Pueribacillus theae: one gene and its partner. Each later gene encodes a partner of the first gene's protein in a complex. Links are inferred from orthologs where the notes say so. Each region holds a gene or a part of one and is shown in the gene's direction. Other genes may lie near its edges. The genes, in order: clpC and mecA.

Region 1 (16,277 bases):
ATTGAAAAACAAGTGTTAGTTGAAAAGCATTTAATTAGTCCACACCTGGCAAGTGATTCATCGTTTGGTGCTGTCCTGCTTAGTGAAGATGAATCTGTCAGCATCATGATAAATGAAGAGGATCATATTCGCATCCAATGCCTCTCTTCAGGGCTGCGCCTGCAAGAAGTGCTTGAAAATGCAAACCGTTTTGATGACTGGCTCGAAGAGAAGAACGACTTTGCATTTGATGAAAAGCGGGGTTACTTAACAAGCTGCCCAACGAATGTGGGGACAGGGATGCGGGCTTCGGTCATGATGCATTTGCCTGCATTAGTATTAACTCAGCAGTTAAACCATATTATCCCTGCAATTAATCAACTTGGACTCGTTGTTAGAGGAATTTACGGGGAAGGTAGCGAAGCATTAGGTAACCTTTTTCAAATTTCAAATCAAATCACGCTTGGCAAATCGGAAACTGATATTGTAGAAGATTTGAAAAGTGTTGTGCTGCAATTAATTGAACGGGAGCGGCTTGCCCGTCAAATGTTGCTTCAAAATTCAAAGATTCAACTTGAAGACAGACTTTACCGTTCATACGGCGTGTTGAAAAATTGCCGGATTATTGACTCAAAAGAAGCAGCAAAATGTTTGTCTGATGTGCGTCTAGGCATCGACCTTTCTCTTATCGGTGGTGTTTCCCGCACGATTTTAAATGAATTAATGATTTTGACCCAGCCAGGATTTTTGCAACAATATGCTGGTGAACTTCTTGGTCCAGACCAAAGAGATATTCGGAGAGCAGCAATTATTCGAGAAACATTAAAGCTAAAAGAAATATCTGATGAAGAAAGAGGAGGTAGTCAAAAATGATGTTTGGACGTTTTACCGAGAGGGCCCAAAAAGTGTTGGCACTTGCCCAAGAAGAAGCCATTCGATTAGGTCACAATAATGTAGGGACAGAGCATATCTTGCTAGGGCTTATACGCGAAGGGGAAGGAATTGCCGCCAAAGCGCTTAGTGCTCTTAATCTTGACCCTGAAAAAATTCAAAAAGAAGTTGAAGGGTTAATTGGAAGCAGTGAGGAGAAAGTTCAAACCATTCATTACACGCCAAGAGCGAAAAAAGTAATCGAATTGTCGATGGATGAAGCTCGAAAACTTGGGCACTCTTACGTAGGAACAGAGCATATTCTTCTCGGCCTAATTCGCGAAGGCGAAGGAGTGGCAGCGAGAGTTTTAAATAACTTAGGAATTAGCTTAAATAAAGCGAGGCAGCAAGTGCTTCAACTCCTCGGGAGCAATGAATCCAGTTCCGGGCACCAAGGTGCTACAGCCAATGTGAATACGCCGACACTTGACAGCCTTGCAAGGGATTTGACACAAGTTGCGCGTGAAAGCGGGCTTGACCCTGTAATCGGCCGAAGCAAAGAAATTCAGCGTGTCATCGAAGTATTGAGCAGGCGTACGAAAAATAATCCGGTAATAATCGGTGAACCCGGCGTCGGAAAAACAGCGATAGCCGAAGGGCTGGCACAGCAAATTGTAAATAATGAAGTGCCTGAAATTTTACGTGACAAACGCGTCATGACGCTTGATATGGGGACCGTTGTCGCTGGTACGAAATATCGCGGTGAATTTGAAGACCGGCTTAAAAAAGTAATGGACGAAATTCGCCAGGCAGGCAACATTATTCTATTTATTGATGAGTTGCATACATTGATTGGTGCGGGAGGCGCAGAAGGAGCAATCGATGCTTCGAACATTTTAAAACCGGCTCTTTCCCGTGGAGAACTCCAATGCATTGGTGCGACAACGCTCGATGAATACCGTAAATATATTGAAAAAGATGCAGCATTGGAAAGGCGTTTCCAACCGATCCAAGTGAATGAGCCGACGCTTGAAGAGTCAATTGAAATTTTGAAAGGGCTCCGCGACCGATACGAAGCTCACCATCGTGTGACAATTCCAGACGATTCGATTGTAGCAGCAGTTACTTTGTCTGATCGCTATATATCCGATCGCTTCCTTCCGGACAAAGCCATCGACTTAATTGATGAGGCGGGTTCGAAGGTCCGATTGCGCTCATACACAACCCCGCCGAATTTGAAAGAATTGGAACAAAAGCTTGAAGAAGTAAGAAAAGAAAAAGACGCAGCCGTGCAAAGTCAGGAATTTGAAAAAGCAGCTTCCCTTCGGGATACAGAACAGCGTCTTCGCGAAGAAGTAGAGCAAACGAAAAACCAATGGAAAGAAAAACAAGGGCAAGAGCATCAAGAAGTAACGTCGGAAGATATTGCCATGGTTGTATCGAGCTGGACAGGAATTCCTGTCTCCAAGCTGAAAGAAGAGGAGACGGATCGTCTGCTTAAGCTGGAAGAAATTCTTCACGATCGCGTCATTGGCCAGGATGAAGCGGTAAGAGCTGTTTCACAAGCTGTAAGAAGAGCGAGAGCGGGGCTGAAAGATCCGAAACGTCCAATTGGATCATTTATTTTCCTTGGACCTACAGGTGTCGGTAAGACAGAGCTTGCACGTGCGCTTGCCGAAGCAATGTTTGGCGACGAAGATGCGGTTATCCGAATTGATATGTCGGAATATATGGAGAAGCATGCAACATCAAGGCTTGTCGGGGCTCCTCCAGGATATGTCGGCTACGAGGAAGGCGGCCAATTGACAGAAAAAGTACGCAGAAAGCCATATTCGGTTGTTTTGCTTGATGAAATTGAAAAAGCGCATCCTGACGTTTTTAATATTCTTCTGCAAGTGCTTGAAGACGGCCGTTTAACAGACTCAAAAGGCCGGACAGTTGATTTTAGAAATACCATTTTAATCATGACTTCTAATGTTGGAGCAAGTGCATTAAAGCGAAATAAATACGTCGGTTTTGCAGTGCAGGGTACGGATCGGAATTATAAAGACATGAAAGACAAAGTATTAGACGAGTTGAAAAAGGCATTCAGGCCAGAATTTCTGAATAGAATTGATGAGACGATTGTCTTCCACTCCCTAGAGAAAAAACATTTAACGGAAATTGTAAACTTATTGAGCAACCAACTCAGAAAACGGCTGCGTGAACAAGGCATTGATTTTTATTTGACAGAAGCGGCAAAAGAACAACTTTCAGAAGACGGGTACGATCCAGAATATGGAGCTAGACCGCTGCGCAGAGCCATTCAGCGTCATATTGAAGATTTGCTTTCAGAGGAATTATTGAAAGGCAACATAAAAAAAGGCCAACACGTAAAAATTGATGTAAAAGATGGCAAGTATGTTGTTGAAGCGTTGGAAAGTGCTAAGCAGTAAGTAGTGTGTGGCCGGAAGAAATGGGGACTTCCGGTCGCCTGCTTTGTTTTGGAAAATAGAAACATGGTGCAGGGGAGAAAGCATGGCAAAAAGAAAAACAAAATATATTTGTCAAGAATGCGGATATGAATCACCGAAATGGATGGGAAAATGTCCAGGCTGCCACCATTGGAATACAATGGTAGAAGAACTGATTGAATTGCCGAATAAAACAAAAAGAGGCTTTGTTACGTCTGGAGCAGGCGCCTCGTCAAAACCGATGTCCATCCAATCGATTAAAGGCGATCGTGAGCCGAGAATCGACGCGAAAATTAATGAACTGAACAGAGTGCTTGGTGGAGGGATTGTCCCAGGCTCGCTAGTGTTGGTCGGAGGCGACCCGGGAATTGGGAAATCGACGCTTCTTTTGGAAACTTCGTACCATTTGGCAAAGGACAATGCAAAAGTCCTTTACGTTTCTGGCGAAGAGTCAATGAAACAGACAAAGCTTCGGGCAGAAAGGCTACATATTGCTGCAGAAACATTATATATCCAAGCTGAAACAGATTTGGAATTGATTGAGCAAGCAATTGAGGAGCTTCAGCCTGTCTTTATTGTTGTTGATTCCATTCAGACAATGCATCATCCAGCGGTTACAAGCGCGCCGGGCAGTGTTTCCCAAGTAAGAGAGTGTACCGGTCAGCTTATGCGTATCGCAAAAACGAAAGGAATTGCCATTTTTATCGTTGGGCATGTGACAAAAGAAGGTTCAATTGCAGGGCCAAGGCTGCTTGAGCATATGGTAGATGCTGTTCTTTATTTTGAAGGAGAACGCCATCATTCTTATCGCTTGCTTCGAGCTGTGAAAAATCGGTTCGGCTCAACAAACGAGCTTGGGGTTTTCGAAATGAAGGAAACGGGGCTAGAAGAAGTGGCGAATCCTTCGGAAATTTTTCTTGAAGAAAGAGCAAAAGGCGCTTCTGGATCAACAGTTGTCGCGTCATTAGAGGGGACGAGAACGCTTATGGTTGAAATACAGGCGCTTATTACGCCGACAAGCTTTGGAAATCCCCGCCGTACTGCAAACGGGATTGACCATAACCGTGTATCGCTTTTGATGGCTGTTTTAGAAAAACGAGTTGGGCTTCTGCTGCAAAACCAAGATGCCTATTTAAACGTAGCTGGCGGGGTGCGCCTTGATGAACCTGCGATCGATCTCGCCATCGCTATTAGCATCGCGTCAAGCTTCCGTGACCGGCCGACGAAGCCAAGTGATGTCATGATTGGCGAAATCGGTTTAACTGGCGAAGTAAGAAGGGTTTCGCGCATTGAACAAAGGGTTCACGAAGCAGCAAAATTAGGTTTTACACGCGTCATTTTACCAAAGAAAAATATTGGCGGTTGGGCGATCCCTAATGGTATTCAAGTTATTGGCATAGACACGGTGGGGCAGGCGCTGGAGCATGCTTTGGAGGGGTAGAGAGAGATGGAGCCGAGAGCAGTATCTACGATCATTAATCAGTTTCTTCAAATTGTAGCCCCCGGGACGCCGCTTCGCGAAGGGATCGATAATATTCTCCGTGCTGAAACCGGCGGACTGATTGTAGTGGGCTATGATGACAAAGTGAAGCAAATTGTTGATGGCGGCTTTTCCATTGATTGCAAATTCACGCCTGCTTATTTATATGAACTTGCGAAAATGGACGGTGCCATTATTTTAAATGAAGAAGGGAACCGAATTTTATATGCCAACACACAGCTTATCCCCGATACGGCAATTCCTTCAAACGAAACGGGGATCCGCCACAGGACAGCTGAACGTGTTGCAAAACAAACTGGAAGCCTTGTCATTTCCATTTCCCAACGCCGAAATATCATTACACTGTATAAAGGGAACATCCAATATTCGTTAAAAGATATAGGGGTGATTATAACTAAAGCCAATCAGGCGATTCAAACGCTTGAAAAGTATAAATCTGTGCTTGATCAAGGCTTAACGAATCTAGGGGCTTTGGAATTTGAAGAACTTGTTACATTGCAAGATGTTTGCCAAGTGCTTCATCGCATTGAAATGGTGATGCGTATTCGAAGTGAAATTCTAAACTATGTCAATGAGCTCGGAACAGAAGGCCGCCTGATTAGTATGCAGCTTGAAGAGCTTGTCGGCAATGTAGAGTTGGATGCTAGGCTATTGATTCGCGATTACGTAAAGGATAGCAAAGTCAATCCGAATGAAGTGATGAAACAATTAAGCAAGCTGTCAAACGAAGAATTGCTTGAAGAGAGTGCCATTGCTAAATTATTGGGCTTTCCTGCAAGCGCAGTCCGAAATGACGAAGCTGTCGCACCGAAGGGTTACAGGCTTTTGCACAAAATACCAAGGCTTCCACCGCTCATTATCGGGAATTTAGTTCGGGCATTTCCTAATTTAAACGCGATTGCGAAGGCTTCATTAAAAGATTTGGATGAAGTGGAAGGCATTGGGGAAATTCGGGCGAGAGCCATTCAAGCCGGTTTAAAGCGCGTCCAGGAACAAGTTTTAATCGATCGCCATATTTGATGGGAGGCTAGAGCCTTGTTAGAGATTTCATAGTTTCATTTATGTTACACTATGTAAATTATTTGGAAAATAGGTTTCAAAACAGGGAAACTGTTTATAATGATAGAAGGAGGTGAATATGTTGAACGAGAATCTTTTAAAAAGATTTGTGCAATTATTTTTTATTTTGTCGGGTGCCACACTGGGCTGGCTCTTCGTTCCAGATTTGCTGTCACTCTTAAACATCGGAGACATCCCATTGCTCATTTCCCCTTATATCGGAGCATTTATTGGCGCACTTATATTATTTTTAGCAACCTATTGGTTAACGGATTATATTGCTGGATTAATTAAATGGGTGGAAGAAGCACTTGTTAAAGTACCGATTACAGACTTATTATTTGGAACGATTGGGTTAGTCGTCGGATTAATTGTTGCGTTTCTTATAACGGTATCTTTAAGCGGAATGGACATCCTAATCTTAAGTGACGTCGTCCCGATTTTCATCACAGTACTCGCAGGCTATTGGGGTTTCCAAGTGGGCTTTAAAAAACGGGATGAATTAGTTTCTCTTTTTTCGATAAATAAAATGAGAGACAAGAAAAAAGAAGTAGAGGAACCAAGAGACGTTGAGAAAGATAATGTGAAGTTGAAAATATTGGATACGAGCGTCATTATTGATGGACGAATCGCTGACATTTGCCAAACAGGATTTTTGGAAGGGACGCTTGTTATCCCCCATTTTGTACTTGAAGAGTTGCAGCATATTGCAGATTCATCAGATGCCTTAAAGCGCAATCGCGGCCGCAGGGGATTAGATATTTTGAATAGAATCCAAAAGGAACTTGATGTCAATGTCGAAATCTATGAAGGCGACTTTGAAGAGATTCATGAGGTTGACAGCAAGCTCGTGAAACTAGCGAAACTATTGAATGGCATTGTTGTCACAAATGACTTTAATTTAAACAAAGTATGCGAACTGCAAAATGTAGCTGTCTTGAACATAAATGATTTGGCGAATGCTGTGAAGCCGGTCGTTCTGCCTGGTGAAGAATTAAATGTACAGGTGATTAAAGACGGGAAAGAACATAACCAAGGCATTGGCTATCTTGACGATGGTACGATGATTGTCGTTGAAGAAGGGCGCAACTACATTGGTAAAACCATCGATGTCATTGTAACGAGTGTACTGCAGACGTCTGCAGGCAGAATGATTTTCGCCAAGCCTAAATTGTTGGAAAAGGCATTATAAGTTTCTTATTCATATAAATCGAGACGTACCAAGGGATTAGCGTCCGTTATTCCCCACTTATACTTCTTCGAAATCTCTAAATCTTGAAGTGGGGGGTCTTCCGGACGGTAGCACCGGATAAAGCAAACTAAAAAGGTAAGGGATGGTTTGTTATCGTGGAATATCGCGTTGTTATTCCTGCAGCGGGGCAAGGAAAACGCATGAAAGCCGGAAAAAACAAGCAGTTTATTTTACTTGAAGACCAGCCGGTTATCGTTCATACGTTAAACGTTTTTCAAAACGATCCAAATTGCATTGGAATCATACTTGTTATAAATGAAAAAGAAAAAAAAGAATTCTGTGAGCTTGTCGATGCAAATAAATTATCAAAAGTAAGCCATATTCTGAATGGCGGCAAGGAACGCCAGGACAGTGTGTATAAAGGATTAAAAGCTCTTCCGGGAGAAGAGGATGGTGTTGTACTCATTCATGACGGCGCAAGGCCATTCGTTACGTGTGACATGATCACTCGTGTAGCAAAAAAAGCGGCTGCAAAAGGTGCAGCCGTTTTAGCTGTTCCTTTGAAAGATACGATAAAAAGCGGGAATGATGGAATCGTCCTAAAAACATTGAATCGATCCAGTCTGTGGGCTGTTCAAACACCGCAAGCTTTCCGATCCTCCATTATTATCAAGGCTTATGAGCATGCAGAACGCTGCGGAATCACTGCAACAGACGATGCTTCCCTCGTTGAGGAATTAGGTTATGAAGTATCGATTGTTTTAGGTGAAGAGTATAATATTAAACTGACGACACCATATGATTTGTCAATGGCTGAAGTCATCTTGAAATGGAAGGAGAACAAAGGGTGATACGGATTGGACAAGGGTTTGATATTCATCAGCTTCAAAAAGGCAGAAAAATGGTAATAGGCGGAGTTGAAATCCCGTATGAAAAGGGCCTGCTTGGCCATTCTGATGCCGATGTGCTGCTGCATGCTATAACAGATGCATGCCTTGGAGCGCTTGCACTGGGAGATATCGGAAGACATTTTCCAGATACGGACGAGGCTTATAAAAATGCCGATTCGCGCGAGCTTCTTCACAAGATATGGGAGCTTATCAAACAAAAAGGCTACCGATTGGGAAACATTGATTGCACAGTCATCGCACAAAAGCCAAAAATGGCGCCGCATATTCTAAGAATGAGAGAAACGATTGCGGCACTGCTTGAAGCAGATGTTTCTCAAATTAACGTAAAAGCAACAACAGGCGAAAAACTTGGATTTATAGGCAGAGAAGAAGGAATCGCAGCGCAAGCTGTGGTCCTATTGCAAAAAAGGTAAGCCGCACGAAGAAAGGTGTATTGTTCTTGACGGCTTCTTGCGGAATCATGGTAAAATGAAAAAAATGACTGAATGAAAGAAGTGGAAGGTGTAACAAATGTCAAATGAAATCAGGGTTCGCTATGCTCCAAGCCCGACTGGGCATTTACATATAGGAAATGCGAGAACAGCTTTATTTAATTATTTATTTGCACGTTCGCAAAACGGAAAATTCATTATCAGGGTGGAAGATACGGATGTCAAACGCAACGTGGAAGGCGGCGAACGCAATCAGCTCCGCTACTTAACATGGCTTGGCATAGACTGGGATGAAAGCATTGATAAAGGCGGGGATTACGGACCGTACAGGCAGACTGAACGGCTTCATCTGTATGAAGAGCATGCCAATGATTTGCTTGAGCGGGGGCTTGCGTTTAAATGCTATTGCACGGAAGAAGAATTAGAAGCAGAACGCGAAGCCCAGCGGGCAAGGCATGAGATGCCCCGTTACTCTGGAAAATGCAGGAATTTGACAGATGAGGAGCGAGCCCAATTTGAAGCGGAAGGGCGTAAACCAAGTATCCGTTTCAAAGTGCCGGAAAACCGAGTATACGCATTTGACGATCTAGTTAAGGGTGAAGTGACATTTGACTCAAACGGGATTGGCGACTTCGTGATTGTGAAAAAGGACGGCATTGCAACCTATAACTTTGCGGTAGCCATCGACGATCACTTTATGAAAATTTCCCACGTTCTTCGTGGAGACGATCATATTTCCAATACGCCTAAACAAATGATGATTTATGAAGCCTTTGGTTGGGAACCGCCTGTGTTTGGCCACATGACGCTTATCGTCAACGAAGAGCGCAAAAAACTGAGCAAGCGTGATGAATCGATTATTCAATTCATTGAGCAATACAAAGAACTCGGCTATTTGCCGGAGGCGTTATTTAATTTTATTTCATTGCTTGGCTGGTCGCCTGTCGGGGAGGAAGAGATTTTTTCGAAAGAACAATTTATTGAAATGTTTGATGTGAAACGTTTATCGAAATCACCGGCAGTTTTTGATACACAAAAGCTTGCTTGGATGAATAACCAATATATAAAAAACAGCGACTTGGATCGAATCATTGAGTTAACATTGCCTTTTCTCATTCAAGCGGGCCGCCTGCCAGAAAATTTATCAGCTAAGGAGCGGGAATGGGCTGAAAAATTAATTGCCATTTACCAAGATCAGTTAACGTATGGCGCAGAAATCGTCGAGTTGACAGACTTGTTTTTCCGTAAGACGATTTCGTATAATGAAGAGGCAAAGAATGTATTAAACGAAGAGCAAGTACCGGAAGTACTTCAGGCTCTTCTTGAAGAGATTGAGCCGTTGGAAGGTTTCAGCCCTGAAGAAGTGAAAGCTGCCATAAAAAGAGTTCAGAAAGCAACAGGGCAAAAAGGCAAGCGCCTTTTTATGCCGATCCGTGTAGCGACAACAGGGCAGACGCATGGCCCTGAGCTTCCAGCTGCCATTTCACTTTTGGGAAAAGAAGTAGTAGAAGCGCGTCTTAAAAAAGCTGTTCAAAAAGGGTGAAAAACCGCATCGGTTAACAGAATCAACAGAAGATGTATACTATAATAGCTAAAACTGAAATTTTACTTACAATGACAAGGACGAGTAGGAATTGATTGTTTCATATGTCAGAGAATACCACCTTAGGCTGAAAGTGGTTTATGAAACACAATTTTGAAATGCACCTTCGAGTTCTTTTGTTGAAATGAAACGAGTAAACAAAAGCGGACGTCTCCCGTTACCAGGCATAGAGCGCATTGTCTTTTAAGTATGTGTTCAAAAAGGAGGGCTTGCCTCCTGTAAGCCTCCGGACTTTTTGAACAACCCTTTAATTAAAACTTTTTAAGCAATGCATAAGCAGAGTGGAACCACGTCAATCGGCGTCTCTGTGTCTTCGGGCACAGGGGCGCTTTTTGTTTGAACTCGGATCAAGGAATGAAAATAAGATGGGAGGGAGTCTACGATGTTTAAAAGGCTTCGTGAGGATATAGAAGCCGTATTTGAAAATGACCCTGCGGCTAGAAGCGTTTTAGAAGTCATCTTAACTTATTCAGGGCTGCATGCCATTTGGTCACATCATATCGCTCACTGGTTTTGGAGAAAGCGTTTATTTTTCCTTGCTCGTCTCACATCACAAGTTAGCCGGTTTTTTACTGGGATTGAAATCCATCCCGGCGCTAAAATTGGACGCCGTTTGTTCATTGACCACGGAATGGGAATTGTGATTGGCGAGACTTGCGACATTGGAGACGACGTCATTATTTTTCAAGGGGTCACTTTAGGCGGAACAGGCAAAGAAAAAGGGAAACGGCATCCCACGGTTAAAAATAACGTGATGATTTCGACAGGTGCAAAAGTCATTGGTTCGATTACGTTAGGAGAAAATTCAAAAATCGGCGCGGGTTCGGTTGTTTTAAAAGATGTCCCCCCAAATTCGACTGTCGTCGGCATACCGGGAAAGGTTGTCATTCAGGATGGAGTAAGGGTCCAACACCCTGACAACGTTGCAGATAAAATAAGTGAGATGGAAAAAAGAATTGCGATGCTTGAAGAACAGTTAAAACTGATGGATAAAAGGAGCGGGGAAAGTGTCGATAAAGCTATACAATACGTTAACCCGAAAGAAAGAAACATTCATTCCAATTGAGGATAAGAAAGTAAAAATGTATGTGTGCGGGCCAACGGTCTACAATTACATCCATATCGGAAATGCAAGGCCTCCTATCGTTTTCGATACGGTTCGTCGCTATTTTCAATATAGGGGCTATGATGTGTATTACGTATCAAATTTCACAGACGTTGACGATAAAATTATTAAAGCAGCGAAAGAAATTGGCGAAGAAGTTCCCAAATTAGCGGAGCGTTTTATCAAAGCATACCACGAAGATACAGAGGCTCTCGGCGTGCGAAAAGCGGATGTCCATCCACGTGTGATGGAGAACATGGATGAAATTATCGATTTTGTAGAAGCGTTAATTGAAAAGGGCTACGCCTATGAGGCAGACGGCGATGTTTATTTTAAAACGCGTGAATTTGAGGGCTACGGTAAATTATCCCATCAATCGATTGATGATCTTCGTCTTGGCGCCCGAATTGAAGTAGGGGAAAAAAAGCAAGACCCTCTTGATTTTACAATTTGGAAAGCGGCAAAGGAAGGGGAAATTGCGTGGGATAGCCCATGGGGGAAAGGTCGGCCAGGCTGGCATATTGAATGCTCGGCGATGGCAAAGAAATATTTAGGCGAAACGATTGATATCCATGCTGGGGGCCGAGATTTGGCTTTTCCGCATCATGAAAATGAAATCGCCCAAACGGAAGCATTAACAGGAAAGCCATTTGCCAACTATTGGATGCATAACGGCTATATTAAAATCAATGATGAGAAAATGTCTAAATCGTTAGGAAATGTTGTGTTAGTCCACGAATTAATTCAAAATCAAGATCCGAACGTTGTCAGGTTTTTCATGTTGTCTGTCCATTACCGCAATCCTATAAATTTTAATGATGAACTTCTTGAAAGTGCACGAAGTGGACTCGAAAGACTGAAAGAAACCGTAAGGAATTTAGAATACCGTATGGCGCATTCTGCCAATCTTGATAAAAACATTGAATCTTCTTTGGATGCAATTCAACGGTTAAAAAAACAGTTCATTGAAGAAATGGACGATGATTTTAATACTGCAAATGCCATCGCTGTTCTTTTTGAACTCGCAAAGGAAGCGAACCGTTATTTAGCGAATAAAAATTCTTCAAAAGCAGTGCTTTCAGCTTATTTGACCCTCTTTGAAGAGATTTCAACTGTACTTGGCATCCCGTTAAAGCAAGAAGAGGCTTTGCTTGATGAAGAAATTGAAAAGCTTATTGAAGAAAGGAACCAAGCAAGAAAAGAACGCCAATTTGCTAGAGCCGATGAAATCCGCGATCAACTCCTTGCACAACATATTATTTTAGAAGATACTCCCCAAGGCGTTCGCTGGAAAAGGAAAGAGTAGATATGGCCCAAAGCAATGTTGATGCCAAACAATTAAATGCCCTTGCACTTGCGTACATGGGTGATGCTGTCTTGGAAGTATTTGTGCGCGAACATTTGCTTAAAAGCGGGCAAGTTCGCCCGCAGCGATTGCACCGCCTTGCGACAAACTATGTATCGGCAAAGGCACAAGCAAAAGTTCTTCACAAATTAAGAGAAGCCAATTTTTTTACTGAAGAGGAAGAGGCTGTATTAAGAAGGGGAAGAAATGCAAAGTCACCAACGATTCCTAAAAATACTGACGTCCAAACGTACCGTTACAGTACAGCCCTTGAGGCATTAATTGGCTATCATTACTTACAGAAAAATGATGAACGAATCGATAGCATCATCTCGGCTATGATTTCGTTCATTGAAGAAAGAAGTGTTCAAAATGGAAAGTGAACTCATCATGGGAAGAAATCCAGTCCTTGAGGCTCTCCGTTCAAATCGGGAAATTAATAAATTATGGGTGAACGAAGGTTCACGCGGTGGGCAAATGAACGAACTCATCGAACTTGCGAAAAAAAACGGTGTGCTCATCCAATTTGTCCCGAAGCAAAAGCTTGATCGATTAGTCAATCAAGGGAATCATCAAGGTGTCGTCGCTTCGATTGCAGCCTACAACTATGCCGGAATGGACGAGCTTTTCCAAAGAGCGGAGGCGTTGAATGAAGCTCCTTTTTTCCTTTTGCTTGATGAAATCGAAGACCCCCATAACTTAGGTTCCATTTTGCGGACGGCAGAATGTGTAGGGGTTCATGGCATCATCATTCCAAAACGCCGATCAGTCGGATTGACAGCAGCGGTCGCAAAAGCATCGACAGGAGCGATTGAACATGTTCCCGTCGTCCGCGTCGGAAACTTGGCACAAACGATGGATGAATTAAAAGAAAGAGGGCTATGGTTTGTAGGAGCGGACGCCAAAGGAAAGCAAGACTTCCGTGAAGCGGATTACGATATGCCGGTTGGGCTTGTCATTGGCAGTGAAGGAAAAGGCATCGGTCGGTTAATTAAGCAAAAATGTGATTTCCTCGTGCGCCTTCCAATGAAAGGGAAAGTGACGTCGCTTAATGCATCGGTTGCGGCAGGCGTTTTAATGTATGAAGTTTTGCGGAAGCGAAGCCCAATCGGGGGTTAGTGCAATGGATATTCTGATTGTGGACGGCTATAACATCATTGGAGCCTGGCCGGAATTAAAAGAGATGAAAGATACCGATCTCGAAGGTGCGCGTGATTTGTTGATCGATAAAATGGCCGAGTATCAGGCATACACAGGTTATCAAGTGATCATTGTATTTGATGCGTACCTCGTTCCAGGCATCCAAAAAGTGTTCAACCGCCATGATGTGACTGTCATTTTTACGAGTGAAGGCGAGACGGCGGATGAAAAAATTGAGCAATTAACCGTCGAGTTAAAGGGGGTACTTACACAAATCCATGTGGCGACATCGGATTACGCGGAACAAAAAGCGATCTTTGGCCAGGGGGCATTGCGAAAGTCAGCTCGTGAACTTTTAAATGAAGTGAAAAGAATTGAAAAAGGGATTGAAGAAAAAATTGAGGAAATCGACCGTTCAGTACGCAAATCAAAGATTTGGCTTTCCCCGGAAGTACAGGCAGCTTTTGAAAAATGGCGAAGGGGAAAGTCTTGAATGGTTGACGCATTATTGATCTATGTTTATAATGGGGTTATATGCCATTTTTTTAAAATAGGTAATTTTTTGACTCTTTCACAACATGGTCGGGGGGATGCAGGTTGAACATGCCAGGCCTTGCAGAACACATCGAATTCGAAACGATTCAAGATGAAGAACTTGTTCGTATTATCCATGAAGGGAATACGATAGCGCTTGAATATTTAATTAACAAATACAAGAACTTTGTAAGGGCAAAAGCACGTTCTTATTTTTTAATCGGCGCCGACCGGGAAGATATTATCCAAGAGGGCATGATTGGCCTATATAAAGCAATCCGTGATTTTAAAGAAGACAAGCTGTCTTCTTTTAAGGCATTTGCGGAATTATGCATTACAAGGCAAATGATTACAGCAATCAAAACAGCCACGAGGCAGAAGCATATCCCGCTTAATTCTTACGTTTCATTAGACAAGCCTATATTTGATGAAGAATCTGACAGAACGCTTATGGATGTTTTAACAGGCACACGGAAGACAGATCCTGAAATGCTGCTCATTAATCGGGAAGAATTTAACGATATTGAACATAAAATGTTGGAAGTATTAAGCGATCTTGAGCGCCAGGTGCTCATGCATTATTTAGACGGCCGATCTTACCAAGAAATCTCAGAAGATCTTAATCGCCACGTGAAATCGATTGATAACGCTCTTCAGCGTGTGAAAAGGAAGCTGGAACGGTATTTGGAACTAAAAGAAATAACCTTATAAGTGCGTTCAAAAAGGAGGGCATATCGGATTTTGAACAACCTTATATCGGACGAGCAAAAACAGGGATTCCCTGTTTTTTGCATTAGTAGACGTCGTAAACTGGCAGATGAAGGGGCGTCATTATTTTTCCAAACGATTCAGCTCTCGTTGACATGCTGATTTTAGCTGTGATAAAGTTGATTCAGTATGAGATGCAGTAGAATAAGAGGGTGTGGGAATGCAAAGCAAATTGATTTTAGCCTGTTCGGTTTGTGGAAGCAGAAATTATTCGACGCATAAAAATAAGCAAAACCACATGGCAAGAATGCAAATAAAAAAGTTTTGTAAGCGATGCAATGCCCATACTATTCACCATGAAACGAAGTAATCTGAAGTGAGAGCTTCCGTTAAAGCGGAATGGATCCAATTCCGTTTATGCCGGGAAGGGGAATAGCAAATTCATGTTTAAGAAGGCAGGCAAGTTTCTTAAAAACGTTGTCAACGAAATGAAACAAGTTCGCTGGCCAACAAAAAAGGAATTAGTGAAATATACAATTACCGTTATCGCAACAGTTGCTTTTGTCACTGTTTTCTTTGTCATTGTTGACTTTGGCATTTCTTCATTGATTCAGTTCATTTTGGAATAAACATGACGGCTCTTGGCAATACAGGGTAACGTGGTAAGTAAATGCATTGGGGAGGGAAGGACGAGAAGTCCTATTTGTTATGGAAAAAAGATGGTATGTTGTTCATACGTATTCCGGGTATGAAAACAAGGTAAAAACCAATCTTGAAAAACGGGTTGAATCAATGGGGATGACTGATAAAATTTTTCGAGTATTGGTTCCTGTGGAAGAAGAAACCGAAATTAAAAATGGTAAAAAGAAAACAACAATGCGAAAAGTATTTCCTGGTTATGTTCTAACAGAAATGATCATGACTGATGATTCGTGGTATGTCGTCCGAAATACTCCAGGCGTAACCGGTTTTGTTGGTTCGAGCGGCGCCGGTTCCAAGCCAACTCCCCTGCTGCCTGAAGAAGTTGAATCAATCTTAAGAAGCATGGGCTATGAAACTCCGAAGCCTGAGGTAGATTTCGAATTGAACGAAAGCGTCAAAGTGAAAGAAGGCCCGTTCGCCAATTTTGTCGGCAAGATTGATGAGATCGATATAGACAAACAAAAAGTGAAAGTCCATGTAAACATGTTTGGACGTGAAACGCCTGTTGAACTCGATTTCACACAAATTGAAAGAATTTAAGAGGCTCTGTTGACTTTCTAAACATCTCTTATTGCTTTTATGATGATTAAGTGGTAGACTTTTAATGTTTAAAAAGTCAATTAGAGACTTTAGCATTATACAACATATGTTGTGTGTCATGGGTGGGAGGGTTCAAACCCAAATACCACATCACGGACTTAAGGAGGTGTGTCACGTGGCTAAAAAAGTGATCAAAGTTGTAAA
Region 2 (16,087 bases), on another replicon or contig:
ATGAAGTCAATACTTCTCACATGGCAACTTTTGCTGCTGAAAAAGCAATCAGCGATGCAGGGCTGACTGCTGAAGACATTGATATGATTCTTGTCGCTACTGTGACACCTGATCATGGTTTTCCTTCCGTTGCTTCAATGGTACAGCATAATATTGGCGCGCGCCAAGTGCCTGCAATGGATGTAAGCGCGGCATGTGCCGGTTTTATTTATGCGGTGGTAACAGCAAAGCAATTTGTTGAAACAGGTGTTGCGAAGCATGTTCTTGTTATTGGAGTTGAGAAGCTTTCCAAAATAACAGATTACACCGACCGAAATACTTGTGTGCTATTTGGCGATGCAGCTGGTGCAGCGATTATTGGCCCTGTTAGTGATAGGAAGGGCATCCTTTCTTTTGATTTGGGAACAGATGGGAGAGGGAAGAAGCACCTTTTCCAAGATGGTGATTTTATTTATATGAATGGCCGTGAAGTGTTTAAATTTGCGGTTCGCCAAATGGGAGAATCTTCTTTAAAAGTGATTGAGGACGCCAATCTCACCAAAGATGATATTGATTACTTTATTCCACATCAGGCCAACTTAAGAATTATGGAATCTGCCAGACAGAGACTAGACGTACCATTGGAAAAAATGGCCTATACTGTAAATAAATATGGAAATACGTCTTCTTCCACCATTCCTATCGCACTTTATGAAGCTGTAAAAGAAGGAAAAATAAAAGATGGCGACGTAATAGTAATGGTAGGCTTTGGCGGTGGACTATCTTGGGGAGCGATGGCTCTTCGTTGGGGAAAATAAGCAGTATATAGTTTCGCGAGAAGGAGAGGTATAATGGTAATGGATAAGAATCGAGTTGTTATTACTGGAATAGGGGCCGTAACGCCACTAGGATTAAATGCTGAAACGACTTGGGAAAATGCAATCAATGGCGTGTCTGGCATCGGCAAATTATCAAGAATAGATCCGGATAATTTTCCGGTAAAAGTAGCAGGAGAAGTAAATGATTTTGATCCGACAGCATTTATTGATCGGAAAGAAGCGAGAAAAATGGATCGGTTTACTCAATTTGCAGTTGCTTCCTCTTTAATGGCGGTGAAAGATGCAGAGTTAGAAATTACAGAAGAGAATGCGACAAGAGTAGGTGTCTGGATTGGCTCTGGTATCGGCGGGATGGAAACGTACGAAGAGCAGTTTGAAATTTTTCAAAAAAAAGGTTACCGCCGTGTCAGCCCTTTTTTCGTTCCAATGCTTATTCCTGATATGGCATCAGGGCAAGTATCAATTATTTTAGGTGCGAAAGGGATCAACTCATGTACTGTAACGGCGTGTGCTACTGGAACGAATTCAATCGGCGATGCCTTTAAAGTGATTCAGCGTGGTGATGCGGATGTTATGATTACCGGCGGTGCAGAAGCTCCGATTACTTCTATGGCTTTAGCAGGTTTTAGTTCGGCGAAGGCGCTCTCTTTTAATCCTGATCCTGAAACAGCTTGCAGGCCTTTTGATGCAGACCGTGATGGATTTATTATGGGTGAAGGTGCAGGAATTCTCATCTTGGAGTCACTCGAATCTGCAAAAAAACGGGGAGCAAGAGTTTACGCCGAAATCGTCGGATACGGATCGACTGGGGATGCTTACCACATTACAGCTCCTGCGCCTGAAGGAGAAGGCGGCGTCCGTGCAATGAGGCAGGCACTGCAAGATGCGAATATGAATCCTGAAGAAATTGATTATATCAATGCTCACGGGACGAGCACAGAGTACAATGACAAGTTCGAAACGATCGCGATCAAAACAGTCTTTGGTGACCACGCGTATAAGCTTGCGGTAAGTTCAACAAAATCAATGACTGGCCATCTACTTGGTGCGGGCGGTGCAGCAGAAGCAATCTTTTCAATTAAAGCAATCAAAGAAGGAATTATACCGCCAACGATCAATTATCAAACGCCGGATCCCGACTGTGACCTTGATTATGTCCCCAATGAAGCGAGAGAGAAAGAAATAAAGGCGGTTTTATCAAATTCCCTCGGATTTGGCGGACATAATGCAACCTTAATTTTTAAAGCATATAATGAATAATATGAAACATAACGGTTGAATGCAGCCCGTCTAAAAATAAGGCGGCTGCATTTTTCATTTGTTGATTGGTTGGACAATCTTACCATTTTAACTACTATTTACCACGCCGCAGCCGTTTAATGGCTTTCACAAGAATAATAAGGGAGGTTGTCCCATATGAATGGAATATGAAGGTCGATTGAAAAAGGGAGTGTTCGTTTAACGATGAAAACGAATGCTGTGGAATGGGATAAACAATGATTTTTCGTTTTTTTCTTCTAATGGTCGGATTTGGCCTCTCTGTAATATCTGGTGTAACCCTTATCGCTTACTTAAATATTATTACAACTGGGCATGGCCTTGCGAAATATTTCGAATTTATTTTAACTCAACCGGAACCTTATTTGTTTTCTATTGGAATCGCACTTATAACTGGCAGTATTTACTTTCCATCTGGAAAAGACTAAAAAATGGACAAGAATAGGCTGAAAATGAGAATAAAACAAGATTTTCCTGACTATACTGTTTTTACAACAAACGTTCTTGAGAAACAGTTCTAAAGTGAGGGGTTACAAATGTTGTTTTTAAACGATGTTTGGGTGAATTGGTTTGAAGGAGAAGAAAATGGGTATAATGTGTGCTCTTTTCATGAGTGGAGAAAAGATGACTTTATCGAAGTCATTGATCAGGTGCCTGTTGTAAAGCTTGAACGTCCCTTATTTTTATATATTGAAAATGAGCTTTTAGATATCCCAGATGAATTATTAGAGGAAATCTATAACAAATCGTACGTAAGGAAAAATAGCTACCGTACACAAATTGAATATTGTTTTATCGCGACGGACGGAATGAATGTGCTTGCTGTAAACACGCTTGGTTATAAAATCCCAATCAGAAAAAGCCGCCTCATTCCCCGTCAGGAAAAAGCTGTTATTGAAATGGTAGAAAAAGAAAAAGCAAAAAAATATTTTTTTGAAAAATCAGCATTAAACAAGGAATACCATATTTTATCCCCGAGCCCTGATAGCATGATTGGCCTAACCCGTAAAGAAAGGCAGTTAAAACAACTCCTCTTTATGGCACTTGATCATCTCTATACAACAGGAAATGTAGCGGAAATACGCTATTGGTTGACAGAATGGCAGCCTGAACGCTATATTGAATTTCAATTAATGGACTTTGATGAGGCATGGAACCAGCTTTTTCATGCGCTTGAGCAAGGGTGGAGTGTCAAACATTATAAAATATGTGAAAAATTAATAAAGGGACATTCTTTCTTTGAGAAAATGTGGGAATTGGAAGAAGGGACACAAGTTAATTAAAAAGCTGTTCGCTTAGTGCGAACAGCTTTTTATAGTGAAACGATGATCTATTGATTTAGCACTGAAAAGCTGTATTTACACCAAATGAAATATGTAAAAAGTGAACAAATAGAAAGTACTTGTGTTTACTTTCTTTGAAGTCCCATTGCGCGTTCCGCTTTTCTTAGCATTTTATTCGCGGTTTCGCTCGCTTTTTCTGCCCCGTGGTCAAGAATATCATCGAGTTTTTCGGAATCAATTAATTCGAAATATTTTTCTTGAATCGGTCTTAACGTATTGACAACGACTTCGGCAAGGTCTGTTTTAAATTCGCCATATCCTTTCCCGCTATATTTTTGTTCAATCGATTCAATCGATTCATTTGAGCATAGTGAATAAATCGACAATAAATTCGAGATCCCCGGCTTGTTTTCTTTATCATATTTAATCGAATTGTCTGAGTCCGTTTGCGCGCTTTTTATTTTCTTTATGATTTGTTTTTCTGTATCAAGCATGCTGATAAAACCTTTTATGTTTTCATCAGACTTGCTCATTTTTTTTAATGGATTTTGAAGGGACATGATTCTTGCCCCGACTTTAGGAATTTGAGCCTCGGGTATTTTAAAAATATTGTTGTATCGTTTATTAAACCGTTCTGCAAGATCTCTTGTAAGCTCAATGTGCTGTTTTTGATCTTCGCCGACCGGAACAATGTCCGTACTGTAGAGTAAAATATCTGCGGCCATTAATGGAGGGTATGTCAGCAACCCTGCAGATACTGCTTCTTTTCCTTCAGACTTATCCTTAAATTGCGTCATTCTTTCAAGTTCTCCAATATATGCCACACATTGCAACATCCAGCCTAACTGCGCATGCGCAGGCACTTCGGATTGCACAAAAAGCGTTGAACGATCCGGATCAATTCCAGAAGCAATGTAAAGAGCCGCAAGACTCCGTGTGTTTTCTTTAAGTGTTTTCTTTTCCTGGGGAACGGTGATCGCATGCTGGTTGACGATACAAAAATAACAATCATTTTCTTCTTGCAAACCAACAAAGTGTTTCATCGCACCGAGATAGTTTCCAATGGTTAATGTACCGCTCGGTTGAATCCCTGAAAAAATGGTTTTCATCTTATTTCTTCCTTTCAATTAAAATTGAAATAAAAAAATCTATTCATCCGAATAGGGACGAATAGATCGTGGTGCCACCCTGATTACTCATCATGATGTTCATTAAACCATCAATCATCGAGTCACTCTAGGCTGCGGTAACGTGCAGCTGCCGATTTCATCTACTAAAGAAAGTAACAAATACTACCCGTTCGAAAAAATTGCTCAAAAGCCCATTCAATACTGGTTAACTGCCTGTTTGCACCAACCACAGACTCTCTGGAAGCGTCCCAATATTTACTCATCTTCTTCATCGCATTTCTTCATGTAGTATACAAACTTTTCCTTTAAAATGCAAATGCCAATGCTGCTTTCTAAAGGAAACATTCAAAAATTTATTATGGTACAGGGATGAACGGCACACCATTCCATTAACCAATGGCGCGTACTCTTCTTATCATAGGAGTAGGAAGAGTTTTTTGCCTAATTTAAAGGGAAAAGTAATTATGATATAATGGAAGTAACAAAAAACGGAAAAAGCAATGTTTGAAGGGAGGTTTTCCATGTGAAGTCGCGCGAAAAAAAGATTCGTAAAAAACGCTCCTTTTTAAGGGAACTGATACGTAAAAACTTAAAAAAATGGAACCCACAATCAAACAAAATGCCTGCCTCTTAAATGATTTAAATTTATTTAAATGGTTTAAAGGCCATAAAGTTAGGGAATACAAATTACGAACCTTTTGTGACAACCTATGAAACGGCTAACAAATGTAGTATAATTAAATTATGTTAATAACTAAAAGTAAGGAACTAACATTCATTATTTCCTTTTGAAAGGAGTGCAACAATTGGTAACATTATATACATCCCCAAGTTGCACATCATGTCGGAAAGCTAAACTGTGGCTTGAGGAAAACAAAATCGAATATGTAGAACGTAATATCCTTTCTGAAGCTCCAACCTTGGAGGAAATTAAAGCGATTTTACGCATGACGGAAGATGGAACAGATGAAATCATTTCTACTCGTTCCAAAACATTTCAGCAACTTAATTTAACCTTGGATACAATAAAGCTGCAAGATTTATACGAACTCATACAGGCGCATCCAGGATTGCTGAGACGGCCGATTATCATTGATGACAAGCGTCTTCAAGTGGGTTACAATGAAGATGAAATTCGCCGTTTCTTGCCGAGAAAGGTTAGAAACTACCAGCTTCGCGAAGCGCAGCGTCTCGTTAATTAAATACATTTATTTTATAAGCTCTGTTGAATCATTCCGCAGAGCTTTTTATTTTAATAAAAAATTCCACGCCCTTTTTATTTCCATAATAACTTGTTTTGTCATAAAATGAATATAATACTATATCCGTATTAATTAAGTAGGGAGATGGTAATCAAAAAACTCGGAATACTTTCCTTCCGAGCAAGGGGGTAGAAGGGAGAGGAATTGAAATGGAAATCGAAAGAGTAAATGAATATACAGTAAAATTTTTTATCTCTTATGGGGATATTGAAGATAGAGGTTTTGATCGAGAAGAAATTTGGTATGATCGGGAAAGAGGAGAAGAACTGTTTTGGGAAATGATGGACGAAGCAGCCAATGAAGGCGAATTTGAAATGGACGGACCTTTATGGATTCAAGTGCAAGCTTTTGAAAAAGGGCTTGAAATTATTGTAACAAAAGCGAAGTTATCCCATGACGGCTCTAAACTTGAATTGCCTATATCAGATAATGAGGAAGCTGAAATCTCGATCGAATATCAAGCTGATGAGACGAGTGGCAATCTTGAACCCGATTCTGCTGAGAATCAAAAAGATGATGGGCAATTGAAAAATAACGCAGCAAAAAAAGAGCGAAGTTATTTAATTAAATTTAAAGACTTCGAAGATGTTATCCATTTGGCCCACGATATGTATGTTGAAAACCTGACGAGCGATTTGTACGTTTTAGACGACATTTACTACATGTATATTACTTTTGATGAAGATGCTGCAAACGAAATGTTGGATCAATTAAGCGTCGTTCTTGAATTCGGAATAAAATCCAAAATAACGATCCACCGTGTCCGGGAATATGGAAAGCTCCTTATGGAAAAAACAGCATTGCAACAACTGAGAAGCTACTTCCCTCAAGCATAATTGGCCGCACATTCTATTTGTGCGGTTTTTTACACGTTAGGAAAGGATAAATTTGCAGCAAAGTAGAAAAGTTGACGTAGCAGCAAATTTTAAGTCCAAAGTATAAGTTATCATGAACGAAACTGGCTCCCTGCTCGTAACATCGTAGGTTAACTTGGTTAAACTGATTTATTGAAAAATCTAGATAGCCAAATCAGAGCTACATTACGAAAGGAGCCAGTAATATGAAGGATACCATAAAATACGTAGGTTTAGACGTGTCAAAAGAAAAAATTGCAGTAGCTGTTGCAGATGAAGGGCGTGGTATTCCAAGATATGTAGGCATGATCCCCCATACTGTTGAGGCAATTAAGAACCTAGTAAAACAATTAGGTGATCCACAACAACTTCGCATATGTTATGAAGCAGGCCCAACAGGATATGGATTATACCGATTACTATCGAGTCTAGGCATAGAATGTGATGTCATTGCACCATCCCTCATTCCACAGAAACCAGGTCAACGTATAAAAACCGATCGAAGGGATGCCATTCGCCTCGCACAACTATACCGGGCTGGAGAGTTAACCCCTGTGTATGTACCTGCAGAAGAAGATGAAGCACTTAGAGATTTAGTTCGTGCCCGCGAAGATGTGAAAGAAGATGAATTACGTGCGAAACATCGTTTAACAAAGTTTCTCTTACGGCATGATATCCGACCGCCTAAAGGTGTTAAAAAGTGGACAAGAAAATATTATGATTGGTTAAATACGCTGAAGTTTGAACATTCAACATCAAGAATCGTGTATGAAGAATATATGCACCAATTAACTGAGATAGAGCAGCGATTAAAGCGACTAGAAGAAGAGATCGAACGACAGGCAACGGAAGGTGTACACGCTCCAATGATTCAAGCTCTTCAAACATTACGAGGTGTAGCCATCATAACAGCAACCAGTTTAGTAGCAGAAATTGGGTCGTTTAAACGATTTGCCTCTCCACAGCAACTGATGGCCTACGCAGGACTTGTGCCAAGCGAGTATTCAAGTGGTGAAGTAAGACATCAAGGTAAGATAACCAAAACCGGAAATCGTCATGTACGTAGACTGCTGGTAGAGTCTGCTTGGAGTTATCGATACCAGCCCGCAGTTAAAGGAGAGCTGAAAAGAAGGCAAAAAGGACACCCGCCAACAATACTAAGCATATCATGGAAGGCTCAAACGCGATTGCACAAAAAATATTTTCGTTTACTATCCCGCGGAAAAGTTGCTGGAAAAGCTATTACTGCCATTGCAAGGGAGTTAGCAGGTTTTATTTGGGCAATTACACAAGAAATTGAGAAAAAAACGAAGTATCAAGCAATATAAAAAAGTGTATTTGATACATCTTACTCGTTGAAGAAGAATGCTTAATGCTTATGTGTTTAATCAATAAAAAAATAAAAAGGGTAAGAATAGGGCTGGAAGGCAAAGGTGAAAACCGGAAAGGAGAACCCACGAGTTGCCCTTGTGCTATGTTTTAAAAGACTAACGCACGTTATAAGTTAGTGGAAGCTCCTTTAGACGGAAAGATAAAATGTGAGGACCCACGAATATCAGAGTGCTAACCGCTGTAGAGAATTTTTGCCTTCGAGCCGTGCGCTTAACTTTTGGTAATAAAAGGAGGGGTATGTTGTTTCTCAGCTCAAAAAAGTATCTCAATCCCTAGATTGCCCGTCAAGGAAAACACTTGACCGTCAATCTAGGGATTGAGGAGAAGTCAATAAGCTGAGAAGGAAATCCCTTAACTTTATTAAGATAAAACTAGCTGAAAAAGAAAAGAAGCCGTAATAAGCTTCTCTTCTTAGAGTTGCCAAAAAACCAAGCCCAAAACAAAGACATGTGGGGAGCTTGACAGTTTCGTTCATATCAGGGCAACTACGCCTCTGTCTTCGCCTTTTAAGGCTCGCCAATCGGCGAGTTTTCTTTATTTTCACAGGGGTTGTTCAAAAAGGCACTTTAAATGCGATGGGGGACAAGTTCTCATCTTGCCATGACTTTTCACACAGTGTTTGATAAAGTAAAAGGAAGATTGCTTTTTTTATTAAAGGGGTTAATGAATGAAAAATCATTTGCAAATATTATTGATTTTACTTGTGATTATCCTCATTTCTATTTTTTCGAAAAACTTACTTGGACAAACAATCCCAAACATTACAAACATCCTTATAAGTGTTTGCGCACTTTTTATCGCCATTTTAATTTTTTTGGAAAATCGCCATCCATCCACTACAATCACTTGGCTCATCGTATTAATTTTATTTCCGATAGTTGGCTTTGCCTTTTACTTTTTAATCGGTCGAAATTATCGCAAAAAACGCATGTTTAAACAAAAAGCAATCCAAGATGAGCAAACGTTTACTGAGATACAAGAGACAAAAATATTGAACGAAAAAATGCTTTCAAAAATGGGAGACGATCACCAGCTTTTGTTTCAGCTTGCACACAATTTGGCGAAATCACCCATCTCTTTTCAAAGTGAAACTGAAGTACTGACAGATGGGGAACAGACATTTGCCAAAATTTTGGAATACCTTCATCTTGCTGAAAGTTATATCCACCTTGAATATTACATCGTCAGAAATGATCAAATCGGAACTTTAATTAAAAATACATTAATTGAAAAAGCGAAAAAAGGAGTAGAGGTTCGCTTTTTATATGATGCGGTAGGAAGCTGGAGACTTTCGAGCAAATACATCGAAGAACTTCGGCGTGCAGGTGTAAAAATGACCCCATTCTTTCCTGTGGTATTCCCTTTCTTTAACAACAAAATTAACTTTAGAAACCACCGTAAAATCATCGTCATCGACGGAAAGTACGGGTTTATGGGAGGATTGAATATTGGGGACGAATATTTAGGAAAGGATAATTATTTCGGATATTGGCGTGATACACACCTTTTCGTTAGAGGAGAGATTGTACGAAGCTTGCAGCTTATCTTTATTAAAGATTGGTACTATATGACAAATGAGAAATTGTTATCAGAAAAATATACCACTGCAGAAATGTTAAATACATTAAAATTAAGCGGCGTGCAAATGGTGGCGGGCGGCCCTGACAATGAATGGGAAGTCATCAAAAATCTTTTTTTCTCGATGATTATGGCTGCGAGAAAATCCATTTGGATTACATCACCATATTTTATTCCTGATGAGGATATATTAAGCGCGCTTAAAATTGCTTCATTATCAGGGATTGATGTAAGATTGCTTGTTCCATCAAGTCCAGATAAAAAAATTGTTTTTTACGCTTCCAGGTCGTACTATCCCGAATTAATGGAAGCCGGAGTTCGAATTTTCGAATACCAAAAGGGATTTTTGCATAGTAAAGTGATGATTGTTGATGGGGAGCTAGCTTCAATCGGGACATCAAATATGGACATGCGCAGCTTTCACTTAAATTTTGAAGTGAATGCCTTTTTGTATCGGACGAGAAGTACAGAAAGGCTTGTCTCAGATTTTTTAAATGATATGAATGAATCAAAAGAAATTCATCTTGATGACTTTAAATCCCGTTCATTAGTGGAAAGAGTCATCGAATCAATGTCTAGACTATTATCCCCACTTCTTTAATAGAAGCGGGGATTTCAATGTTTTATCACGCTAATTCCTTGATAAGCCTCGATTTATCGGCTTAATCTTCTGCTTGGCCTTAATAATTTAACCTTTGTTCGCTCATCTTCTGCTCTCTCTCTTACAGGCGTTCTTTTGTCATGATGATGGTTTTTCATTAAACGATGGTATTGTTCAATCATTCGGTTAAATTGATGCTCATCAATTCGATCTGTCGCAAGAAGAGAACATGCATACATATAAGCCATTGAAACAGTGTCGATGTTGATCTCAATATCAACATCGGAATTACCGCTATGTTGGATGGCTGATTTTAATTCATTATCCATAAATAATCTCCTTTCGAAAAAAGATATAAACAAGGATACAAACAAGATGTTTGTATCCTTCAACAACAATCTTTTTTTGCAATGAGGGAATACATCTTTAACAGCAGTCTCTGTGTTTCCGATGGCGCCTACGTTCCTGCTCCTCTGCGTGTTCCTCTTCCTCTTCATCATGCTCTTGTGCTTGGAATACTTTATCATCCACTCTAATATCTACATAGCTGTTCCCGCTTTTAAATACTTTGGCGATATTAACATTTTTGTCACTTAATTTGTTTCTGTTTTCATTTTCTGTAGCTTCTTCTTCTTCACGTTCGCAATGTGACCAGTAAAATTCCCGGTTGCTCATGTTTTCCCTCCTTTCTATGTTACTAATATGCTATGTATAAATAAAAACGTTGGTTGGACAAATCGTCTCGGTAAAAAGTTGATTTTCAAGTAAAGCAATTTTAATAAATTTTGGCCGAGATCGTTCCCAAATAAAAATATCCTTCTTAGAGAAAGTGGTTAAAAAATAAAAACATGGGTACAAAATCTTATCCTGTCCAAAGTGAATGGCAGAGAATTCGAAAAATTTCTTTACAGCAAAGTGGGGGAGGAAAAATAATTTTTCTTCCCCCGCTTTTATTTTAAGTGCGCGCGCCAAGCAAGCCCTCATTGCTGGGATGGCAACACAACATTGTCTAGTGAAGAACGCACCCCCCTTTCGTTCACACGTTCAGAAGAAGGCAAGAGCCAATAAACCCCTAGAAAATGGCTAAGGATAGTTGCCAAATTTTCATTTATAGGATGCTATCCATTACGGTTTTCGGCTAAGCATCATAGATTGTATAAGTAAAACAGACAATGAATGAAGGGAGCAAGACATGAACATTGTAACGGTCCTCGGAACAAGACCTGAAATCATTCGTTTGAGTTTAATTATAAAGAAATTGGATCAGTTGGCTGATAAACATATTTTGGTGCATACCGGACAAAACTTCACTCCTTCTTTAAGCAATATCTTTTTTGAACAACTGAAATTGCGAAAACCAAATTATGTGTTGTCGAAAAAAAAACAGGTGTCATTGGGAGAACAGCTTTCCACCATGTTTAGTGGTCTTGAGAAGGTCTTCCATAAAGAAAAACCAGACAAAGTTTTAGTTTTGGGAGATACAAATAGTGGATTGGGAGCTATTTTGGCAGAAAGAATGGGAATTCCTGTCTTTCATATGGAAGCCGGAAATCGTTGTTTTGACCTGAATGTCCCGGAAGAAGTGAATCGAAAGGTCATTGATGCCGTTTCTTCTATCAATCTTCCATATACGCAAAATAGTAAAGAAAACCTTCTACGCGAAGGGATTCCTAAGAATAGAATCTATGTAACTGGAAATCCGATCTACGAAGTGTTGAATCATTATTCTGACCAAATCAAAAATAATACGATTTTAGAAGATCTTCACCTTGTATCGAAAGACTATATCCTTGTCACGACACATCGCGCTGAAAATGTTGATAATCGGAAGCGCTTAGTTGGGATTATGAATGGGTTAAACAAGGTGGCGGACACTTACAAAAAACGTATTATTTGCAGTCTTCACCCTCGCACCGCATCAAAATTAGACCAGTCCATTCCTGATAACCTTTCTCCTTTCATTGAATTTCATGAGCCATTTGGCTTTTTTGATTTTGTACAACTTGAAAAGAATGCCTCACTCGTTTTAACAGACAGCGGGACCGTACAGGAGGAGTGCTGTATTTTTCAAGTGCCGGCTGTCACGATTCGAACGACAACAGAGCGGCCGGAAACGATTGAATGTGGAAGTAATATACTTTCTGGAATCCAATCGGATCAAATATTTAATGCCGTCAATGTGATGATAAATAGGCAGACCGGCTGGACTTGTCCAGAAGGGTATACAGATCCAGATGTATCCGACAAAGTTTTGAAATTATTGTTAGGAGGAATTGGTGTTGTTTGAAAATAAAATCATTTTAGTAACAGGGGGAACCGGTTCTTGGGGATATGAATTAGTCAAGCAACTACTAAAGAAAAATCCAAAAGAAATTCGTATCTTTTCAAGAAACGAAAATAATCAAGTCACAATGAAACGAACATTCGAATCAGATCCCCGTTTAACATTTATCATTGGTGATGTAAAAGAACAAAATTCTGTTTTCAAAGCTTGCGAAAATGTTGATATTATTTTTCATTTAGCGGCATTAAAGCATGTAACCGTATGTGAAGAACAACCATATGAAGCGCTAAAAACGAATGTACATGGTACACAAAATGTGATTGATGGTGCGATTGCAAACCAAGTGAAAAAAGTTATCTATGTATCAACGGATAAAGCAGCAAATCCGTCTAATTTCTATGGGTTTACAAAGTCAATCGGAGAAAAATTGGCAATCCATGCAAATATTTTGGGTGCAAATACAAAATTTGTTTGTATACGTGCTGGAAATGTGCTTGGCTCGAATGGAAGCGTCATCCACATCTTTAAGAAGCAAATAAAAGAACGGGAAAAAATTACGATCACTCACAAGGAGATGACCCGTTTCTTTTTAAATCTTGAAGATGCCATCTCTCTTTTATTTAAAGCTGCTGAAGATAGCAAGGGAGGCGAAATATTTGTTATGAAAATGCCTGCATGTCATATCGTAGACCTTGCGGAAGTATTGGCAGAAAACCATAACGTAAAAGAGATTGAAATGGAAGAATTAGGAATAAGGCCAGGAGAGAAGCTGCATGAAATTCTTTTTTCGGAATATGAAAGTCAAAATACTGTCACCTATGATTCTAACTATTATGTCATATTGCCCTTTATTCATATAAAAGGATTGAACGACCATTATCGGAAATATGAACAAGCGAACTTGACTAGCTATAAGTCAAGTGATTACTTGATGTCCAAAGAAGAAATCAAAGAAATGCTTAAAAAAGGGAAGTTCATTCCATGATAGTGTTTTTATTTGGTAGTCAAGGAATGGCAGGACATATGATTGCCAATTATTTAAAAAGAAAGACTGATTTATTCGTTTATACAAGTTCGAGATATGAGTCGGATTCGAACCATTATCAACTAGATGTTTTAGATAATGAAAAAGTCAGAAAAACCCTTAATCAGGTGAAACCAGATATCATTATTAATTGCACGGGTATTTTAAACCAATATGCAGAAAACGATCCAAAATTAGCCTTCCTTGTAAACGGACTATTTCCACATCGACTTGTTGAATGGGCTGATAAGAATGACGCAAAAGTCATTCAAATTAGTACCGATTGTGTCTTTTTAGGAGTAAGCGGAAATTATAGTGAAAATGATAAACCTGATGGCCAATCGGTTTATGCGAAAAGCAAAATACTAGGAGAATTGACCGACACGAATCATTTAACCATTCGCACATCGATCATCGGCCCAGAGTTAAAAGAAAATGGAATCGGATTGTTTCATTGGTTTATGAAGCAACAAGGACAAATTTTAGGATATAAAAATGTTCTTTGGAATGGTGTAACTACGCTGGAACTAGCTAAAGCTATCCATTCCTTGATTGAACAGCAAACTGCTGGACTTTATCACTTAACTGCCCCAACAACCATTTCAAAATATACTCTATTAAAAAAAATCCAAACCATCTTTCATAAAAATGATGTAACGATCTTGCCTTCTGAAACACCTGTTTTAAACCGCACATTGATAAACACCCGAACGGATTTTAGTTATGAGGTATCTGATTACGATAAGATGCTTTTGCAGTTAAAAGAATGGATGGGTAGCGGTGGAGAATAAAAAAATTCTTATAACAGGTGCAACCGGTTTTACTGGCGTACATGCCGTTCAATATTTTAAAGAAAAAGGATATAAAGTAGTTGGTACATCAAGAAAAAATGCAAATGATCAAATGTTAAAAGTGGATTTAACAAGAAGAGAAGAAGTGTTTCATATCATGGAATTTGTAAAGCCAGATTATGTACTGCATTTAGCTGGACAAAACGCTGTTAACACATCATGGGGAGATCCATTAGCTACATTTGATGTGAACCTTCTAGCTGCCTTACATGTGCTTGAAGCCATAAGGATTCATCAGCCTAAAGCAAAAACAGTGGTTGTCGGATCAGCACTTGAAGATGTATTGAAAGAAGATCATCCTGCGTCTCATCCGTATGGATTAAGTAAAACATTTCAAAGTTGGGTGGCGAGAAAATGGGCTGAATTGTTTGGATTGCATATTGTCACAGTAAAGCCAACAAATTTAATTGGTCCAGGTTTTTCTAATGGTGTATGCGCGCTATTTGCAGAAAAAATTGCAAACATGGAAAAAAGAAATCAATCCGCAACCGTTACAATAACTAATCCAGATATAAAAAGAGATTTTCTTGATGTTCGCGATGCTGTGAAAGGGTATGACGTTGTATTACAGAAAGGAAATAGTGGAGAATGTTACGAAATGGGTACTGGAGAATTTGTATCTATAAAGACAATCGTAAAACATTATCAAGAAATGGCTTATTTACCTTTTCTGGTAAATATTCAACATCAGTCTGCCCAATTGACAGTCCCTGCTTTAAATAACGAGAAGCTTTTTAAAATTGGTTGGAAGCCAACAATATCCTTAAGAAAATCATTGTTGGATACTTTAAATTTTTACAGACAAAACAGTTGATTCAACTGAGAGGGCTATCAGATGGATAAAGTATCGATTATTATCCCTTTTTATAATTGTGAGTATGTTGATCAAGCGATTGAAAGTGCATTAAATCAAACCTATTCGAATATTGAAGTGATTGTTGTTAACGACGGGTCTACGAAATTTACCGAAAAAATTGAACCTTATAAAGAAAAAATTAAACTGATCGAAAAACCAAATGGTGGTACAGCTTCAGCGCTAAATACCGGCATACAAAACGCAACAGGCGAATATATTGCATGGTTGAGCTCCGATGATATATTTTATCCGAATAAAACGGCTGATCAACTAGCTTTTATGCACAATCGAAATGCTGACATTAGCTATGGTGGTTTTGTGTTAATTAATGGGGAAGGGAAAATAACAAGACCTTTTATGCCAAGTACGGGAGTTTCTAAGCGGTTGGTTTTTCTTAAAGTAATGAAACGGCAATGTCTTATTAATGGATGTACAGTCATGGCCAAAAAAGAAGTGTTCAACCGTTGCGGTTTGTTTGATGAATCGCTATTTTATGTTCAGGATTATGATATGTGGCTACGAATTGTACAACATTATCATTTTCACTTTCTTAATAAGCCGATTATTCAATATCGAATTCATCCCAATATGGGGACAATCCAGCATAAGAAAGAATTGTTAATGGAAGAAACGCAAATCCGTAAAAAATACCGAAATACTTTGAAGCAAATGATTGATCTAGAAAAAAAGCGAAGCTTATTTCCCCAAAAGGGGGAATAAGCGGTTTTTAAAGAATATTTTTTGCTTGCTTATACATTTCAAGCGTATTGTTAGCCAATTTAGTTAATGACCAATGATTTTCTCCCCATTCTTTTGCACGGCTTGCCAATCGTTCTCTAATCGGATCATTATTAAGAAGATAATTCATTTCTCTAA

The links.
Region 2: the proteins of clpC (region 1) and mecA are in contact, whole or in part, in a solved structure (PDB 3PXG), measured with the Bacillus subtilis proteins. The link is inferred for Pueribacillus theae from one-to-one orthologs.

What each region holds. Positions count from the first base shown.
Region 1 is NZ_QCZG01000004.1:107,662-123,938, reverse strand. What follows is about bases 449-3,566. They hold clpC (ATP-dependent protease ATP-binding subunit ClpC), read left to right. Parts: upstream 449-848; coding sequence 849-3,284; downstream 3,285-3,566. Other genes in these bases: radA (DNA repair protein RadA), read left to right, coding at 3,367-3,566; DCC39_RS03695 (protein arginine kinase), read left to right, coding at 449-852. In the rest of the region: more of DCC39_RS03695, read left to right, coding at 1-448; more of radA, read left to right, coding at 3,567-4,743; DNA integrity scanning diadenylate cyclase DisA, read left to right, coding at 4,750-5,823; DCC39_RS03675 (PIN/TRAM domain-containing protein), read left to right, coding at 5,945-7,054; ispD (2-C-methyl-D-erythritol 4-phosphate cytidylyltransferase), read left to right, coding at 7,210-7,905; ispF (2-C-methyl-D-erythritol 2,4-cyclodiphosphate synthase), read left to right, coding at 7,902-8,378; gltX (glutamate--tRNA ligase), read left to right, coding at 8,476-9,939; cysE (serine O-acetyltransferase), read left to right, coding at 10,382-11,065; cysS (cysteine--tRNA ligase), read left to right, coding at 11,007-12,410; DCC39_RS03645 (Mini-ribonuclease 3), read left to right, coding at 12,413-12,832; 23S rRNA (guanosine(2251)-2'-O)-methyltransferase RlmB, read left to right, coding at 12,822-13,568; DCC39_RS03635 (NYN domain-containing protein), read left to right, coding at 13,573-14,082; RNA polymerase sporulation sigma factor SigH, read left to right, coding at 14,193-14,834; rpmG (50S ribosomal protein L33), read left to right, coding at 15,052-15,201; preprotein translocase subunit SecE, read left to right, coding at 15,275-15,460; transcription termination/antitermination protein NusG, read left to right, coding at 15,540-16,073; rplK (50S ribosomal protein L11), read left to right, coding at 16,249-16,277. UniProt on the Bacillus subtilis protein: Competence gene repressor; required for cell growth at high temperature. Negative regulator of comK expression. May interact with MecA to negatively regulate comK.
Region 2 is NZ_QCZG01000006.1:64,966-81,052, reverse strand. What follows is about bases 4,836-7,763. They hold mecA (adaptor protein MecA), read left to right. Parts: upstream 4,836-5,920; coding sequence 5,921-6,607; downstream 6,608-7,763. Other genes in these bases: DCC39_RS04630 (IS110 family RNA-guided transposase), read left to right, coding at 6,832-7,763; spxA (transcriptional regulator SpxA), read left to right, coding at 5,316-5,711. In the rest of the region: DCC39_RS04665 (beta-ketoacyl-ACP synthase III), read left to right, coding at 1-797; fabF (beta-ketoacyl-ACP synthase II), read left to right, coding at 837-2,078; DCC39_RS04655 (hypothetical protein), read left to right, coding at 2,315-2,524; DCC39_RS04650 (YjbA family protein), read left to right, coding at 2,633-3,379; trpS (tryptophan--tRNA ligase), read right to left, coding at 3,505-4,488; more of DCC39_RS04630, read left to right, coding at 7,764-7,953; cls (cardiolipin synthase), read left to right, coding at 8,685-10,196; DCC39_RS04620 (hypothetical protein), read right to left, coding at 10,250-10,525; DCC39_RS04615 (hypothetical protein), read right to left, coding at 10,623-10,871; wecB (non-hydrolyzing UDP-N-acetylglucosamine 2-epimerase), read left to right, coding at 11,389-12,483; DCC39_RS04600 (polysaccharide biosynthesis protein), read left to right, coding at 12,476-13,465; DCC39_RS04595 (dTDP-4-dehydrorhamnose reductase family protein), read left to right, coding at 13,462-14,295; DCC39_RS04590 (NAD-dependent epimerase/dehydratase family protein), read left to right, coding at 14,285-15,169; DCC39_RS04585 (glycosyltransferase), read left to right, coding at 15,191-15,931; DCC39_RS04580 (glycosyltransferase family 4 protein), read right to left, coding at 15,939-16,087. UniProt on the Bacillus subtilis protein: Enables the recognition and targeting of unfolded and aggregated proteins to the ClpC protease or to other proteins involved in proteolysis. Acts negatively in the development of competence by binding ComK and recruiting it to the ClpCP protease.